DNA from 3 places in the Luteibacter sp. P1_D3 genome. Region 3 is predicted to be linked to each of the others. Evidence: predicted binding sites of a transcription regulator. Region 3 holds the regulator's gene; each other region holds the start of a gene.

Region 1 (4,551 bases), on a different contig from region 3:
CTTGATTTCCTTCGCCGCACCGGCCGAACGCTGGGCCAGGTTACGCACTTCGGTCGCGACCACGGCGAAGCCGCGGCCCTGCTCGCCCGCACGCGCCGCTTCCACCGCCGCATTGAGCGCGAGCAGGTTGGTCTGGAACGCGATCTCGTCGATCAGGCTGACGATGTCGGAAATCTTCTTGCTGGAGCTGTTGATCTCGCGCATGGCGACGACCGTCTGCGCGACGACTTCGCCACCGCGCTCGGCCTGCTCGCGGGCACCGCGGGCCAGCTGGTTGGCGTGGCTGGCGTTCTCAGCATTCTGCTTCACGGTGGAGGTCATTTCTTCCATCGACGAGGCGGTCTCTTCCAGGCTGGACGCCTGTTCCTGCGTACGCTGCGAGAGGTCGTCGTTGCCGCGCGAGATCTGCTGCGCCGCCGTGCTGACCGAACCCGAACCGTGGCGTACTTCGCCGACGATGGCGCTGAGGCGCTCGTCCATGGCGCGGAACGCTTCCTGCAGCTGGCCGAGTTCGTCCGAGCGCGTGACCTGGATATCGTGGCCGAGCTTGCCCTCGGCGATCTGGTGCGCGACAGACACGGTGTGCGACAGCGTGCGGATGATGGAGCGGACGACGAGGACGCCGATCAGCAGGCAGATGAACAGGCCGACGGCCAGCGAACCGATGCTGAGCGCGCGGACGGTCTTGTACTGGGCCGATTCCTTCTCGTAGATCGCGGCCGCTTCATCGCGCTTGGCTTCGATCAGCTTGCCGAGCTGGGTCTGGCGATCCATCAGGAGCGGGCGGACCTGCAGTTCAAGCACGTCGCTGGAACCTTCGTCGCCCTGGTTCAGGGCGTCGATCATGTCGGCCTTGGCCTGCTCGTAATCGGTGTTGGTGGACTGCCACTTGTCGTAGAGCTTCTTGACGTCGGCGGACATCGGCAGCTTCACGAAGTCGGCCTTCAGCTTGACCATCTCGTCCTGGTACTTCTGGAATTCGGCGACCTTCTGCTTGACCTGGTCCTTGTTGCTGACCTTGGTAGCGGCCTCGCCCAGCACGACGAAGGACATCAGCGAATCGGTGTTCACGCGGCTCAGCATCTCGGTCGGAGCAAGCTCCTCCTCATAGATCTGGCGCATGCCTTCGTTCTGGAAGTGCATCGCACCCAGGCCGACAGCGGCGCCGCCCAGGAGCATGAGCGTGAGCAGGCCGAGCACGCCGTAGAGGCGGCCACGAACGGTCAGGGCGGGGACTTTGAACTTGAACTTCTTCATCACGGTTCCAATCGGCAAAGTGCGGCAAGGACTAACCGGGTATCAGGCGACGGCTTTGACATCCGTGGAAGCCAACGCGGCCTCCAGCATCTGCGCATCCTGCGGCTGTAACAGGCGATCCACGTCGAGCAGCAGAACCATGCGCTCGGCGACGGACGTGAGTCCCTTCAAATATTCGGTATCGACGGTGGTGCCCATGTCGGGCACCGGACGAACGTCGCCCGGGGCGACCTCGACCACGTCGGAGACGGCATCGACCACGACGCCGAACTGGCGGCCGTTGACCATCACGATGACCGTGACGGTGGTGGCCGTGTATTCCTCGCGCGCCAGACCGAAGCGCAGGCGTAGATCGAGCACGGGGACGATGGCGCCGCGCAGGTTGAGCACGCCGAGGACGTAGCCGGGTGCCTGGGGAATGCGGGTCACCGGCGTCCAGCCGCGAATCTCGCGGACGGCGAGGATGTCGACGCCGTATTCCTCGTTACCGAGGTTCACGGTGAGGTACTGCGCGGCCTCTTCAGGCACGGCGGAGGCAGAGCTGGCTTGCTGGTTCATGTCGTTCCCACGGCGGATCGGTTCGGCGGTTCGGGACCCCTTCCCTTGGGGTATCGGCCGTCGCGGTGGGTTCTTGAGGGCGAAATACGCTTTTAAGGTAGGAGCCGATTCATCGGCGAAGGGTGCTCGCTGCAGCCTGATGGGTGCTGCGGCGGGCTGGCCCGCTGGCGCGGGGTCGCCGATGAAATCGGCTCCTACCTAGCCTGAGCGGACGCGGCAGGCTGGCCCGCTGGCGCGGGATCGCCGATGAATCGGCTCCTACCCGAGCCGGGGCGGCTATCAGGCGGCTTTGCGGCGCGCCTGCATGCGGACCAGGCCGGTCACGTCGGCGATCAGCGCCACCGAGCCGTCGGCCAGGATGGTCGCGCCGGAAATGCCCGTGACGCGGCGGTAGTTGGCTTCGAGCGACTTCACGACCGCCTGCTGCTGGCCGATCAGTTCGTCGACGAACAGGCCGATGCGGGTGCCCTCGCCTTCCACCACGATGACGATGCCCTCGTCCACCGCGCGGCGCTGCCCGGCACAGCCGAACACGTCGAACAGGCGCACGATCGGCAGCCAGTTGTCGCGGAAGCGGAACAGCTCGCCACCGCCGGCCACGCTGCGGACGGTGTCCGGCTTGACCTGCACCGACTCGATGATGGACACGAGCGGCACGATGTAGATTTCCTCACCCACCGCGGCGGTAAGGCCGTCGATGATCGCCAGCGTCAGCGGCAAGGTGATGGTGAAGGTGGTGCCATTGCCCTGCACGCTTCGGATGGCGACCGTGCCGCCCAGGTCCATGACGTTGCGACGGACCACGTCCATGCCCACGCCACGGCCGGAAAGGTCGGTGGTCGCGGCGGCGGTGGAGAAGCCCGCTTCGAAGATGAGATCGGCCACGGCCTCGTCGGACATACCCTCGCCCGTGGCGATGATGCCGCGCTGGATGGCCTTGGCCACGATCGCGTCGCGATTGAGGCCCGCGCCATTGTCGGCGACTTCGACGACGATGCTGCCACCACGATGGAAGGCTTCCAGGCGAAGCGTGCCGGTGTCGCCCTTGCCTGCGGCGAGGCGCTTGTCCGGCATTTCCAGACCATGATCGATGGCGTTGCGGACCAGATGGACCAGCGGATCGCCGATCTTCTCGAGCACGGTCTTGTCCAGCTCGGTGGTCTCGCCGCGCATGTCGAGCACGACCTTCTTGTCGAGCTTCTGTGCCAGGTCGCGGACCAGGCGTGGGAAGCGATTGAACACCGTGCTGATCGGCAGCATGCGGATGCTCATGACGCTTTCCTGCAGCTCGCGCGTGTGGCGTCCGAGCTGGGCCAGGCCGTGGCGCAGCATTTCCAGCTGCGACGCGTCCACGCCGTCGTTGAACTGGCTGAGCATCGACTGGGTGATGACCAGCTCGCCGACGAGGTTGATCAGAGTGTCGATCTTTTCGATGCCGACGCGGACCGAGCTCGACTCGCTATTGGCAGCGGGATCGCGCACGGCGCGCGACGCGGCAGCAGCCGCCGGTGCAGCGGCCACAACCTCGGCCACCGGGGCGGGCGCGGCGATGCGCGGCGTCACGGTCAGGTCGCAGTCGCCATCGACCCAGTCGAACACGCCTTCGACGGCGGCGCGCTTGGCGCCGGCATCGAGGCGGAGCGTCCAACCGAGGTAGGACGACTCGGCGTCCATATCGGCCAGCGCGGGAAGTTTGCTGGCATCGCAGGTGACCGCGAGCGGACCGAGGGCCTCGAGTTCGCGGAACATGCGGGCCGGATCGTTACCGGACTTCAGCAGGTAGTCGAAGGGACGGAAGGCGATGTCCCAGCCTTCGATCGCTTCGACCGGAGCGGCAGCCTTCGCGACAGCTACCGGAGCGACCGCGTTGCCCGAGACCATCGCCGACAGCTCGGCCAGGAGGGCCTGGCTTTCCGCCGTGGCGGCCGGCTGGCCGGTCATCGACAGGGAAAGCATGTCGCGCACGGTGTCACCCGAACGCAGCAGCAGTTCTACTACGGCCTTTTCCATCGGACGGCGGCCGCTGCGGACCTCGTCCATCAGGTTTTCGGCGACGTGGGTGAAGGCAGCGACATCGGTGAAACCGAAGGTGGCCGCGCCGCCCTTGATCGAATGGGCGGCGCGGAACACCACGTTGATCAGTTCCGGATCCTCGGCGCCCTCGTCCAGGGCGAGCAGGGCCTGCTCCATGGCGTCGAGACCATCGAGGCTCTCCTCGTAAAACGCCTTGTGGAATTGCGCCAGATCGACTTTGGACATGGGGAGACCCTGGAATTACCGGAACACTAAAGTGGAAACAGACGCGGCTGGGATCAGCCGAGGACGCGGTTGACCGTCGCCAGGAGCTGGTCCGGATCGAACGGCTTGACCAGCCAGCCGGTCGCGCCGGCCGCCTTGCCTTCCATCTTCTTTTCCGGGTTCGATTCGGTGGTGAGCATCAGAATGGGGATACCGCGGTAGTCCGCACGGGTGCGGATCTCGCGAACCATCGTGATGCCGTCCATCACCGGCATGTTCACGTCAGCCAGGATCAGGTCGAACTTGTGGACAGCTGCCGAATCGAGTGCCGCCTGGCCGTTATCGGCCTCCTCGACATCGTGACCGGCACCGCGAAGGGTGAAAGCCACCATGCTGCGCATGGAAGCCGAGTCGTCTACCGCAAGAATCTTAGCCATCGGAGCACCTTCAGTTCACGCCGGCGCGAGCCGGCAGTTCAATCAATGAGTTGAGGCCGAG
Region 2 (4,551 bases), on a different contig from region 3:
ATCGACGACGCGGTGAAGCGGGCACGCAGCCACCTGCCCAAGGGGCCGAGCCTCGAGCGCTGCGAGGCGTGCGACAAGCCGATTCCCGAAGCACGCCGCAACGCCGTGCCTGGCGTGCGCCTGTGCGTGCCCTGCCAGGAAGAGGCCGATCGCGAGGAAGCCAGCTTCAGCGGATACAACCGCCGTGGCAGCAAGGACAGCCAGCTCCGTTGAAGGGACTAAACTACGCAGCTCCCCACCCCTGCACGGACCCCACGCGATGCTCGAACACCTGATCCTCGCCCGCCACGGCGAGACGGAATGGAACATCGCGGGCCGCGCGCAGGGCCGTGCCGATAGCCCGCTCACGGCGGCCGGCATCGAGCAGGCACGCGCCCTCGGCCGCACGCTCGCCGCACGCGGCGTCGAGCATGTCGTCTCATCGACGCTCGGTCGCGCCATGCACACCGCCCAGGTGGTCGCGGAGATCATCGGCTGCGCAGTGAGTGTCGACGAACGCTTCGTCGAAAGGGCCTTCGGCGAACTGGAAGGACGCTTCGTTGCCGAGGCCCTCGTCGAGGATCCCCAATGGGCCGCGGTCGTTCGTGGTCACGATCCGCTCGCCGCGGCCGGCGGCAGCGAATCCTTGCACGAGGTCGCACAGCGCGCTCTTCCCGCGCTCGAGGCCGTTTGCGCGCTGCCGTACCGAAGCGTCGCCGTCATCACCCATGGCCATTGCCTCACGGCCCTGCTTGGCGCCCTGCGCGACGGCGGCGACTACGCCAGCTATCGCCACGGCAACTGCGCGTACACGCCGCTCATGGTGGCCGGTGGCGCCTATGTGGTCGACCGCTGGAACCTCGACAGTCAGGTGCTCGTCGAAGCCTGATCCTGCCGTCCCGGGATTGTCCTGTCTCGTGCATCGATTCATCCGCGATCTGGCGGATAGTCTTGTCGCGCCTTCGGCCCTAGCTTTCCTCGTGACCCGCCGCGTTTCGTGGCGAACTCCATGAGGCAGCGCATGAACACCACCTGGTTTATCACTGGCACGTCCTCCGGCTTCGGCCGTCTCCTGACCGAGAAGCTGCTCGCTCGCGGTGATCGCGTCGCGGCCACGCTGCGCCAACCCGGCGCCCTCGACGATCTCAAGGCGACCCACGGCGATCGCCTGTGGATCACGACGATGGACCTGACCGATACGGCATCCATCCGGCGCAGCGTCGATGCCGCGTTCGCCGCCCTGGGGCGCATCGATGTCGTCGTCAACAACGCCGGCTACGGCCTGTTCGGCACGGCGGAAGAGGTCACCGACGAGCAGATCCGTCACCTGCTCAAGACCAACCTGATCGGTTCTATCCAGGTCATTCGCGCCGCCATCCCGAAGTTGCGCGACCAAGGTGGCGGTCGCATCGTGCAGGTATCCTCGGAAGGCGGCCAGATCGCCTATCCCAACTTCAGCCTCTATCACGCGTCGAAGTGGGGTATCGAGGGCTTCGTCGAATCCGTGCTGCAGGAAGTGACGTCCTTCGGCATCGAGTTCCTCATCGTCGAGCCGGGCCCGTCGAAAACGGACTTCGGCAAGGGTCTTGTCCGCCCCGAACCCATGGCGATCTACGACGACACGCCGGCCGGGGAACTGCGTCGCGGCATCGACTCCGGCGCGTTCACGCTGCGCGGCAATCCGGCGAAGATGGTCGACTCGATGATCGAAACGATCGACGCGACCGTCATGCCGCGTCGCCTGACTCTGGGCGGCGATGCTTACGCGCATGTCGATGCGGGCCTCAGCGCGCGACTGGATGAGCTCCGCGCGCAACGTGACGTCGCTTACGCCGCCGACGACGACGCGTAACGTTTGGTGTAACAAAACAGAAATAACTGATTGCAAAAGGATTTTCTAAAGTATCGTTGCGCTCGGCCGTTACCCCTCGCAGTTCCCCGGCCCTCCGATGACGATGCCCATGAACACTCCTACCGGCGGTCGCGAACCGTCGTTGATCGAGCAGGCCCTCGCGGGAGACTCGTTGACGGCGGTCTTCCAGCCGGTGATTCGCGTGGATACCGGCGAAGTGGTGGCGCATGAGGGGCTGATTCGTTCGTCCTTGCCGCACTTCAACCTGACGCCGCCCGACTTGCTCGATCTGGCGCGGGCGCGTGGACGTCTTGGCGAATTCGAGCTCGCCGCGGCGCATTGCGTCGCCACCCATTTTGCCGCGCGTGCGCTCACCGGGCGGCTGCTGGTAAATCTCAGTGCGCAGGCGATCATGCAGGACGGCGTGCGTGCCGAGGACGTTCTCGATGCCCTCTCCATTCCCGGCTTCGATCTCGGTCGGGTGACCATCGAAATCACCGAGCGCGACATCGTCGAGAATCCTGCACGGCTGGCGCACTCGCTCGGCTTCCTCCGGGCGAGAGGCATCCGCGTGGCGCTGGACGACTTCGGCAACGGCCACTCGAACTTCGAGATGTGGAACGAAGTGCATCCGGAGATCGTCAAGATCGACCGTTACCTCATCAATGGCCTGGCGCACAGCGCGGAGCGTCTGGCGATCGTGCGCGCGCTGATCTCGGTGGCGGAAACGCTGGGCGCCGAGCTGGTCGGTGAAGGCGTCGAGGAAGAAGCGGACCTGCTCATGCTTCGTGAGCTCGGTATCCCTTACGCCCAGGGCTTCCTGGTCGCGCGGCCCTCCGCGGGCTCGACGATCGAGGCGCCCGCGAATGTCATCGCCGCGTTGTCCGTCACCCAGGTGCCGGTGCCCCCGCGACCACGTGGGCCGGTATCGGCGCGGCCGTTCACGGCGGGCCACATGCTGATCGACGCACCCTGCGTTTCGCCGACGCAATCGAATGAAGACGTGGTGGACCTGTTCGCCGGCCAGCCGCGTTTGCACGCGATCGCCGTCGTCGAGCAGGGCCTGCCCATCGGTATCGTCAATCGACGCACGTTCACCGAGCGAATGGCGCAGCCCTTCGCACGCGAGCTGTTCGGACGGAAGCCGTGTACCAGTTTCATGCATCCCGAACCACTGCTCTGCGACGAAGAGATGTCGCTGCAAAGCATGGCCGATATCCTGCGCGGCGAAGACCAACGCTACCTCAGTGACGGCTTCATCATCACCTCGCATGGTCGTTACCTCGGGCTCGGCACGGGCGAAGCACTGGTGCGCCGGGTGACCGAGATTCGGGTGGAAGCGGCACGCTATGCCAATCCGCTCACCTTCCTTCCGGGCAACCTGCCTGTCACCGAACACATCGTGCGCTTGCTGCAGACCGGTCGTCCGTTTGCCGCGGCGTACTTCGACCTCGACAACTTCAAGCCCTTCAACGACCAGTACGGCTACTTCCGCGGTGATGAAATGATCCGCCTGCTGGCCAGCACGCTTACCGGGGATCTGCGTCAGGACGCCGACTTCGTCGGTCATATCGGGGGCGACGACTTTCTCGTCATCTTCCAGGGCGACGACTGGGCTGCGCGCTGCGAAGGCATGCGGCTGCGTTTCAACGCGATGAGCGGGAACCTGTTCGACGAGATCGACCGTGCCCGCGGTGGCATCGACAGCGAGGATCGCCACGGGCACCAGCGCTTCTTCCCCATCACCACGGTGGCCGTCGGCGTGGCGTGCTTCGTCGATGCCTACCCGGTCGATCCGGAGACCGTGGCGAGCCTAGCCGCGTCGGCCAAGCGCGTGGCCAAGAACACAGGCAGCGGCCTGCATACGGTGACTTACGAAGCGCAACATCCGGCTGTCGTGTAACGATAAATTCAAGCCACTGAAATAAAAGCATAATCCGCAAAAAATAACGCTAAAGTTGCCGAATATGCGGCCGACAGGGAGGCATCCCCGCCCCCTGAGTACGTCATGCGATTTCCCCGAATCGAGTTGCCCGTGCTGACCCTGCGCGTTCGTTTACTGCTGCGCATGGGTGCCACTATCTTTCTTCTCCTCGCCCTCTGGATCGTCGGCGGCCTGCAACTACGCACCGCCGACCAGCGGCTGCAATCCGTGGTCGACGAAACCCTGGCCCCCGTCGCCAATGTCGGCCGCATCCAGAACGACTACAACGACCTCCTCGACGCACTCGTGCATGCCACCCTGACCCGCCTGCCGTCCTCGGTCGACGATGCCGTCACCGCCATCGGCAGCGATCGCCACGACATCGACAAGCAATGGAAGGCGCTTACCGCCAGCGGACTGGGCAAGGCGCAGAGCAAGGGCGTCGCCCTCGCCGCTGAACACCGCAAGGCGGCGGATAAAGCCGTGGACGACGTCATCGAGTTGCTCAAGGCCGAGCAATACGATCTCGCCCAGCTGCAGCTCTCGAACGATGTGCAGTCCGCCGTGGTGCCGCTGAAGAGCGACTTCGCCAATCTGTTCACGCTCGCGCTGGACGGCGGCAAGGCCGAAGCCGAAGCGCAACACGTCGACATTCGTCGTGGCGGCATCGCCTCGGCCATCCTGCTCGCTATCGCCTTGCTCCTGGCCAGTGTGGTCGACCTCACGATCATCCGCTCACTGGGTCGTCGCCTTCGCCAGGCCGCCGAGGTGGCGGCAAACATCGCGCGCGGGACGT
Region 3 (4,551 bases):
GAGGTCCAGCGACTCGAGCAACGCATCCATGAAGCCGGGGTTCAACACCACCGCGCCATTACGGGCCTCGTTGAGGAGGTCCTCGGCGCGGTGGCACAGCTCCACCATGGCGTTGAGGCCAAGGAAGCCCGCACCGCCCTTCACGGTATGGAACGCGCGGAAGACCGCGTTCAGCAGCTCGGCGTCTCCCGGCGATGCTTCGAGGTCCACGAGCTGTTCGCCCAGGCTCTCGAGCAGTTCGCGTGCTTCGATCAGGAAGACATTGAGCAGCTCGTTGTCCAGCTCCACGCTCATACGGCGCTCAGAACCCGAATTCGCTGAGCAGTCGATCCACTTCGTCCTGGCTGACCTTGTCCGCGGCCGGTGCGTGAGCGCCGCCCGCGAGCGAACCGGTGAGACGCACCAGCTCGACCAGCGACGACTCCACCTTGGCCATGAACGATTCGACCTGCGCCACGCGCTGGCCGGAGAGATCCTGCCAGGACTGGGCTTCGACCATCTCGCCCAGGCCGATGTCGCAGCTCTGCGCGAAATCGCCGACGCGCACGGCCAGGGCCGTCGCGCTCGTTGCGAAGGCGGGATCGGCCTGGTCGAGCACCAGCACTTCGTCGGCCTGCTTGGCCAGCGCCTGCGCTTGCGGGCGCAGCTTGTCGCTGAAATCGAGGGTGCGGTGGGCGGCCTGCGAGCTCATCTCGAGCACGTCGCGCAGGTGCTTGCGCGCGTCGCTCATGTTGCCCGGCACACCATCGCTGGAGATATCGGAGGCGAGGCGGCGGACCGACTCATGAAGATCGCGCGCGAGGTGGCCCAGGGCCAGGAACAGGTGCTGTTCACGGCTGCGCAACAGGCGGTCGAGCGCCTGTTCGAAGGCGACGCTGTCATCGGCATCGAGCAACTCGCGCAGCTCGGGAACGACCTCGTGGCCGGCGGTAAGCATGGTGTTCATCGTTATTCCCTTAGCCCGCAGCCGCGGCGAGTCGTTCGAAGATCTTGTCGAGCTTTTCCTTCAGCGTGACCGCCGTGAACGGCTTGACCACGTAGCCGTTCACGCCACTCTGCGCGGCAGCGATGATCTGGTCGCGATTGTTCTCGGCCGTGACCATCAGCACCGGCATCGACTTCAGCGCGGCGTCCGCGCGGATCGCGCGGAGCAGGTCGATGCCCGTCATGTTGGGCATGTTCCAGTCGGTCACCACCAGGTCGAAGGGCTGGGCGCGCAGCATCGTGAGCGCCGCGTTGCCGTCTTCAGCCTCCTGGATGAGGGTGTTCGTGAATCCCAGCTCGACCAGGAGATTCCTGACGATGCGCCGCATGGTGGAGAAATCGTCCACCACGAGGATTTTCATGTTCTTGTCCAAAACTCGTCTCCGCCTGACTGCGCGTTCTTACCGGCGACGGCACCGTAATGCCGTCAATGCTTGTCTTTCCAACCCGTCATGCGTGCGCGGAGGCGGATCAGGGCCTGGCCATGGATCTGGCACACCCGCGATTCACTCACACCCAGCACCGCACCGATTTCCTTCAGGTTGAGCTCTTCATCGTAGTACAGCGACATCACCAGCTTCTCGCGTTCGGGCAGGCCGTCGATGGATTGGGCCAGCGCATCGCGCAAGCCGTCCTGTTCGAAGAGCCCTTCCGGACCCGCGGCATCCGGGTCCGCGACATCGATTGCCGCGCCTTCGTCGCCTTCGGGCGCCGTAAGACTGAGCAACCGCGCGCTCGCCGCGTCGGCCAGAATCTGGTTGTACTCCATGGCGTCGATGCCCAGCCGCTTCATCACTTCGGCGTCTTCGGCATCACCACCCGTTTCGTTCTCGATCTGCCTCGTTACTTCAGCCACCTCGCGCAACTTCCGGTGCACGGAGCGGGGGGTCCAGTCCGTCTTGCGCAGTTCGTCCAGCATCGCGCCCCGTATGCGGATACCCGCATAGGTCTCGAAACTGGCCGCGCGAGTCGGCGAGTAATTTCTTGCGGCCTCCAGCAGTCCGATCATTCCGGCCTGCATGAGGTCGTTTGCATCCACGCTCGGCGGCAGCCGGCCCATCAGGTGATAGGCGATCCGGCGCACCAGCGGCGCGTGGGTTCGTACCAATTGATCCGCCGGGATTCGCGTGACTTCAAGGTATTCCGTCGCAACGCTCACAGTGGCAACCCTCCTCCCAGGTGGGACCGCTCGGCGAAAAAGCCGATGCGACCCTGAGCACGGGGTTCGGGTTCACCCCATGTATCGACCGACCTGGCCAGATTCTTGAATCCGACGGCGGATCGGCTGCTCGGCCAGACATCGACCACCGCCGATTGGCGGCGAATCGCCTGGCGCAGGTACTCGTCGTGCGGGACCATCCCCATGAAATCCAAGGAAACATCCAGGAACCGGTTGGTCACCCGGGACAGTTTCTCGAACAACTGGCGGCCTTCCTGGGCGTGGCGGACCATGTTGGCCACGATGCGGAAGCGGTTCACGCCGAACTCGCGGCTCATGACCTTGATCAGGGCGTAGGCATCGGTCAGCGAGGCCGGCTCGTCGCAGACCACCACCACGACTTCGTCCGAAGCGGCGGCGAACATGGACACGCTGTCCGAAATGCCGGCGGCGGTGTCGACGATCAGGTATTCGGGAGCGATCGGGTATTCGTCGAACGCGCGGATGACGGCGGCGTGCTCGATGTTCGGCAGCTGCGCCATGCGACGGGCGCCGGAGGTGGCCGGAATCACCTTCAGGCCATGCGGCGCCTGGAGGATCAGATCCTCGATGCGGCACTCGCCCTCGAGCATGTGTCCGAGATGACGGGTCGGCTGCAGCCCGAGCAGCACGTCGATATTGGCCATGGCCAGATCGGCATCGAGCAGGACMACGTCGCGTCCGCCCATGGCCAGGGCCATACCGAGGTTGACCGCCACGGTGGTCTTGCCGACGCCGCCCTTGCCGCCCGCGATCGCGATGCTGCGTGTGGGGCGACGGTCGTCAAGCCAGTTGAGGCCGGCGGCCTGGGTGCTATCGACGTGTGTGGTCATGAAGGAGTTCACTGCCGTGAAAGAGTGTGCGGTGGCGGTAGTCACGTTATGCGGGTTCCCGATCAGGCGAGCGCGGGCGCCGCGGTGCCGAAACGATCGGCAAGGATGGCGTCGTCGGGCTCCTCGTTGCGCTGCTTGAGCAACTGGGCCGCGAGGCAGACCAGCTTGCGCGCATCGGCGGAGGCGATGTCTTCGGGCACGCGCTGCCCGTCGGTGGTGTAGTCCAGCGGCATGGCGTGGCGAATGAGTGCCGACAGGGCGCCGCCGATCAGCGGTGCCTCGTCGAGCTTGGTAAGGATGGCGGTCTGCGGCGACAGCGGCGCGTACGAGCGGATCGCGTTGTCGATGGCCTGGGCCTGCGCATTGGCGGCGAGCACCAGGCAAACGCGCAGGTTCGAGGTCGCGCGCAGCGTGTCGAACTGCTGCTGCAGCTTGGGATCGTTGCCGGCCATGCCGGCAGTGTCGACCAGCACGGTGTGCTTGCTGCGCAGCTGGAGGAGCACGTTGCGCAGGCTGTCGGCGTCATGGGCGTTGTACACGCGCACACCGAGCAGGCGGCCGTAATGCTCCAGCTGCGCGCCGGCACCGATGCGGTACTGGTCGGCGCTGATCAGGGCGACGTTGGAGGCACCGTGGCGAAGCACGGCGCGCGCGGCGAGCTTGGCGATGGTCGTCGTCTTGCCGACGCCGGTGGTACCGACCAGCGCGGTGACGCCGCCGCCGACCGTGTCGAAGTTGCGCCCGCTGGTGCGGATGTTGCGCGAGAGGATGCCCAGCGGCAGGTAACGTGCCTGCTCGGCGGTCATGCCGGCGGGCAGCTCGGCGCACAGTGCGCGGGCCACATCGCCATCGATACCCAGGCGGGTCATCTCGCGAAGCACGCGGGCGCGCAGCGGCTGCTCGCGATCCATCTGGTTCCAGGCCAGCGTGGAGAGCTGCACTTCCAGCATTTCACGCAGGCTGTTGATCTCGGCACGCACGCCGTTCACGGCGGCGTCGCTGTTCGGATTGACGGTGGCGGCACGGACTACATCGGCCACGCTGGACGCGAGGGCGGCGCTGGACTGGCGCTGCGGTGCGTTCGGGTTGACGGGTGCGCCCTTGGCGGCGCGCTCGACGGCGGCGGCCGTGGCGGCGCGCGCCTGATCGATGCGTGCGGCGCGGTCGCTGTCGCGCGTGGCGCGGATCGGCGCCAGCGCGGCAGCATGCTTCGCAGCGGTCTCTTCGGCGGTCGGCGGTTCGAAGGCGAAACCCGCCTCGCGAACCAGCGCTTCGTCGTAGTCGAGCGCGGCGATGATTTCGATACCGTCGTCCATCCGACGCGTGGACAGGATCACGGCGTCCGGACCCTGCTCATCGCGAACCTGGCGCATGGCCTGGCGCATGTCGGCGGCAACGAATCGTTTGATTTTCATGCGTTAGCTCCTCTGTCCTATCGTCCGAGGGCCGTCACCAGCTTGACGCGGCGGTTGTCCGGGACCTCGTTATAGGCGAGTACATGCAGGTTTTGGGCCACATGCCGAGTGAAGCGTGAAA

The links. The regulator FliA, encoded in region 3, starts transcription of late flagellar genes. The targets are predictions, from matches to a motif close to TAAAGTTTNNCNNNCNNNGGCCGATAA.
Region 1: the regulator FliA is predicted to act here: its motif matches at 1,866-1,892, upstream of AC1DYM_RS17920 (chemotaxis protein CheW).
Region 2: the regulator FliA is predicted to act here: its motif matches at 1,878-1,904, upstream of AC1DYM_RS07835 (GGDEF domain-containing protein).

The regions. Positions count from the first base shown of each region.
Region 1 is NZ_JBFUAT010000031.1:41,265-45,815, forward strand. It holds gene AC1DYM_RS17915 (methyl-accepting chemotaxis protein) at 1-1,257, opposite strand, end outside; gene AC1DYM_RS17920 (chemotaxis protein CheW) at 1,300-1,815, opposite strand; gene AC1DYM_RS17925 (chemotaxis protein CheA) at 2,095-4,074, opposite strand; gene AC1DYM_RS17930 (response regulator) at 4,128-4,490, opposite strand; gene AC1DYM_RS17935 (STAS domain-containing protein) at 4,501-4,551, opposite strand, start outside.
Region 2 is NZ_JBFUAT010000008.1:144,405-148,955, forward strand. It holds gene AC1DYM_RS07820 (DksA/TraR family C4-type zinc finger protein) at 1-213, shown strand, start outside; gene AC1DYM_RS07825 (histidine phosphatase family protein) at 260-868, shown strand; gene AC1DYM_RS07830 (SDR family oxidoreductase) at 1,001-1,831, shown strand; gene AC1DYM_RS07835 (GGDEF domain-containing protein) at 1,941-3,734, shown strand; gene AC1DYM_RS07840 (methyl-accepting chemotaxis protein) at 3,840-4,551, shown strand, end outside.
Region 3 is NZ_JBFUAT010000001.1:262,491-267,041, forward strand. It holds gene AC1DYM_RS01200 (chemotaxis protein CheA) at 1-294, opposite strand, end outside; gene AC1DYM_RS01205 (protein phosphatase CheZ) at 302-946, opposite strand; gene cheY (chemotaxis response regulator CheY) at 957-1,358, opposite strand; gene AC1DYM_RS01215 (RNA polymerase sigma factor FliA) at 1,412-2,143, opposite strand; gene AC1DYM_RS01220 (MinD/ParA family protein) at 2,140-3,015, opposite strand; gene flhF (flagellar biosynthesis protein FlhF) at 3,078-4,430, opposite strand; gene flhA (flagellar biosynthesis protein FlhA) at 4,448-4,551, opposite strand, start outside.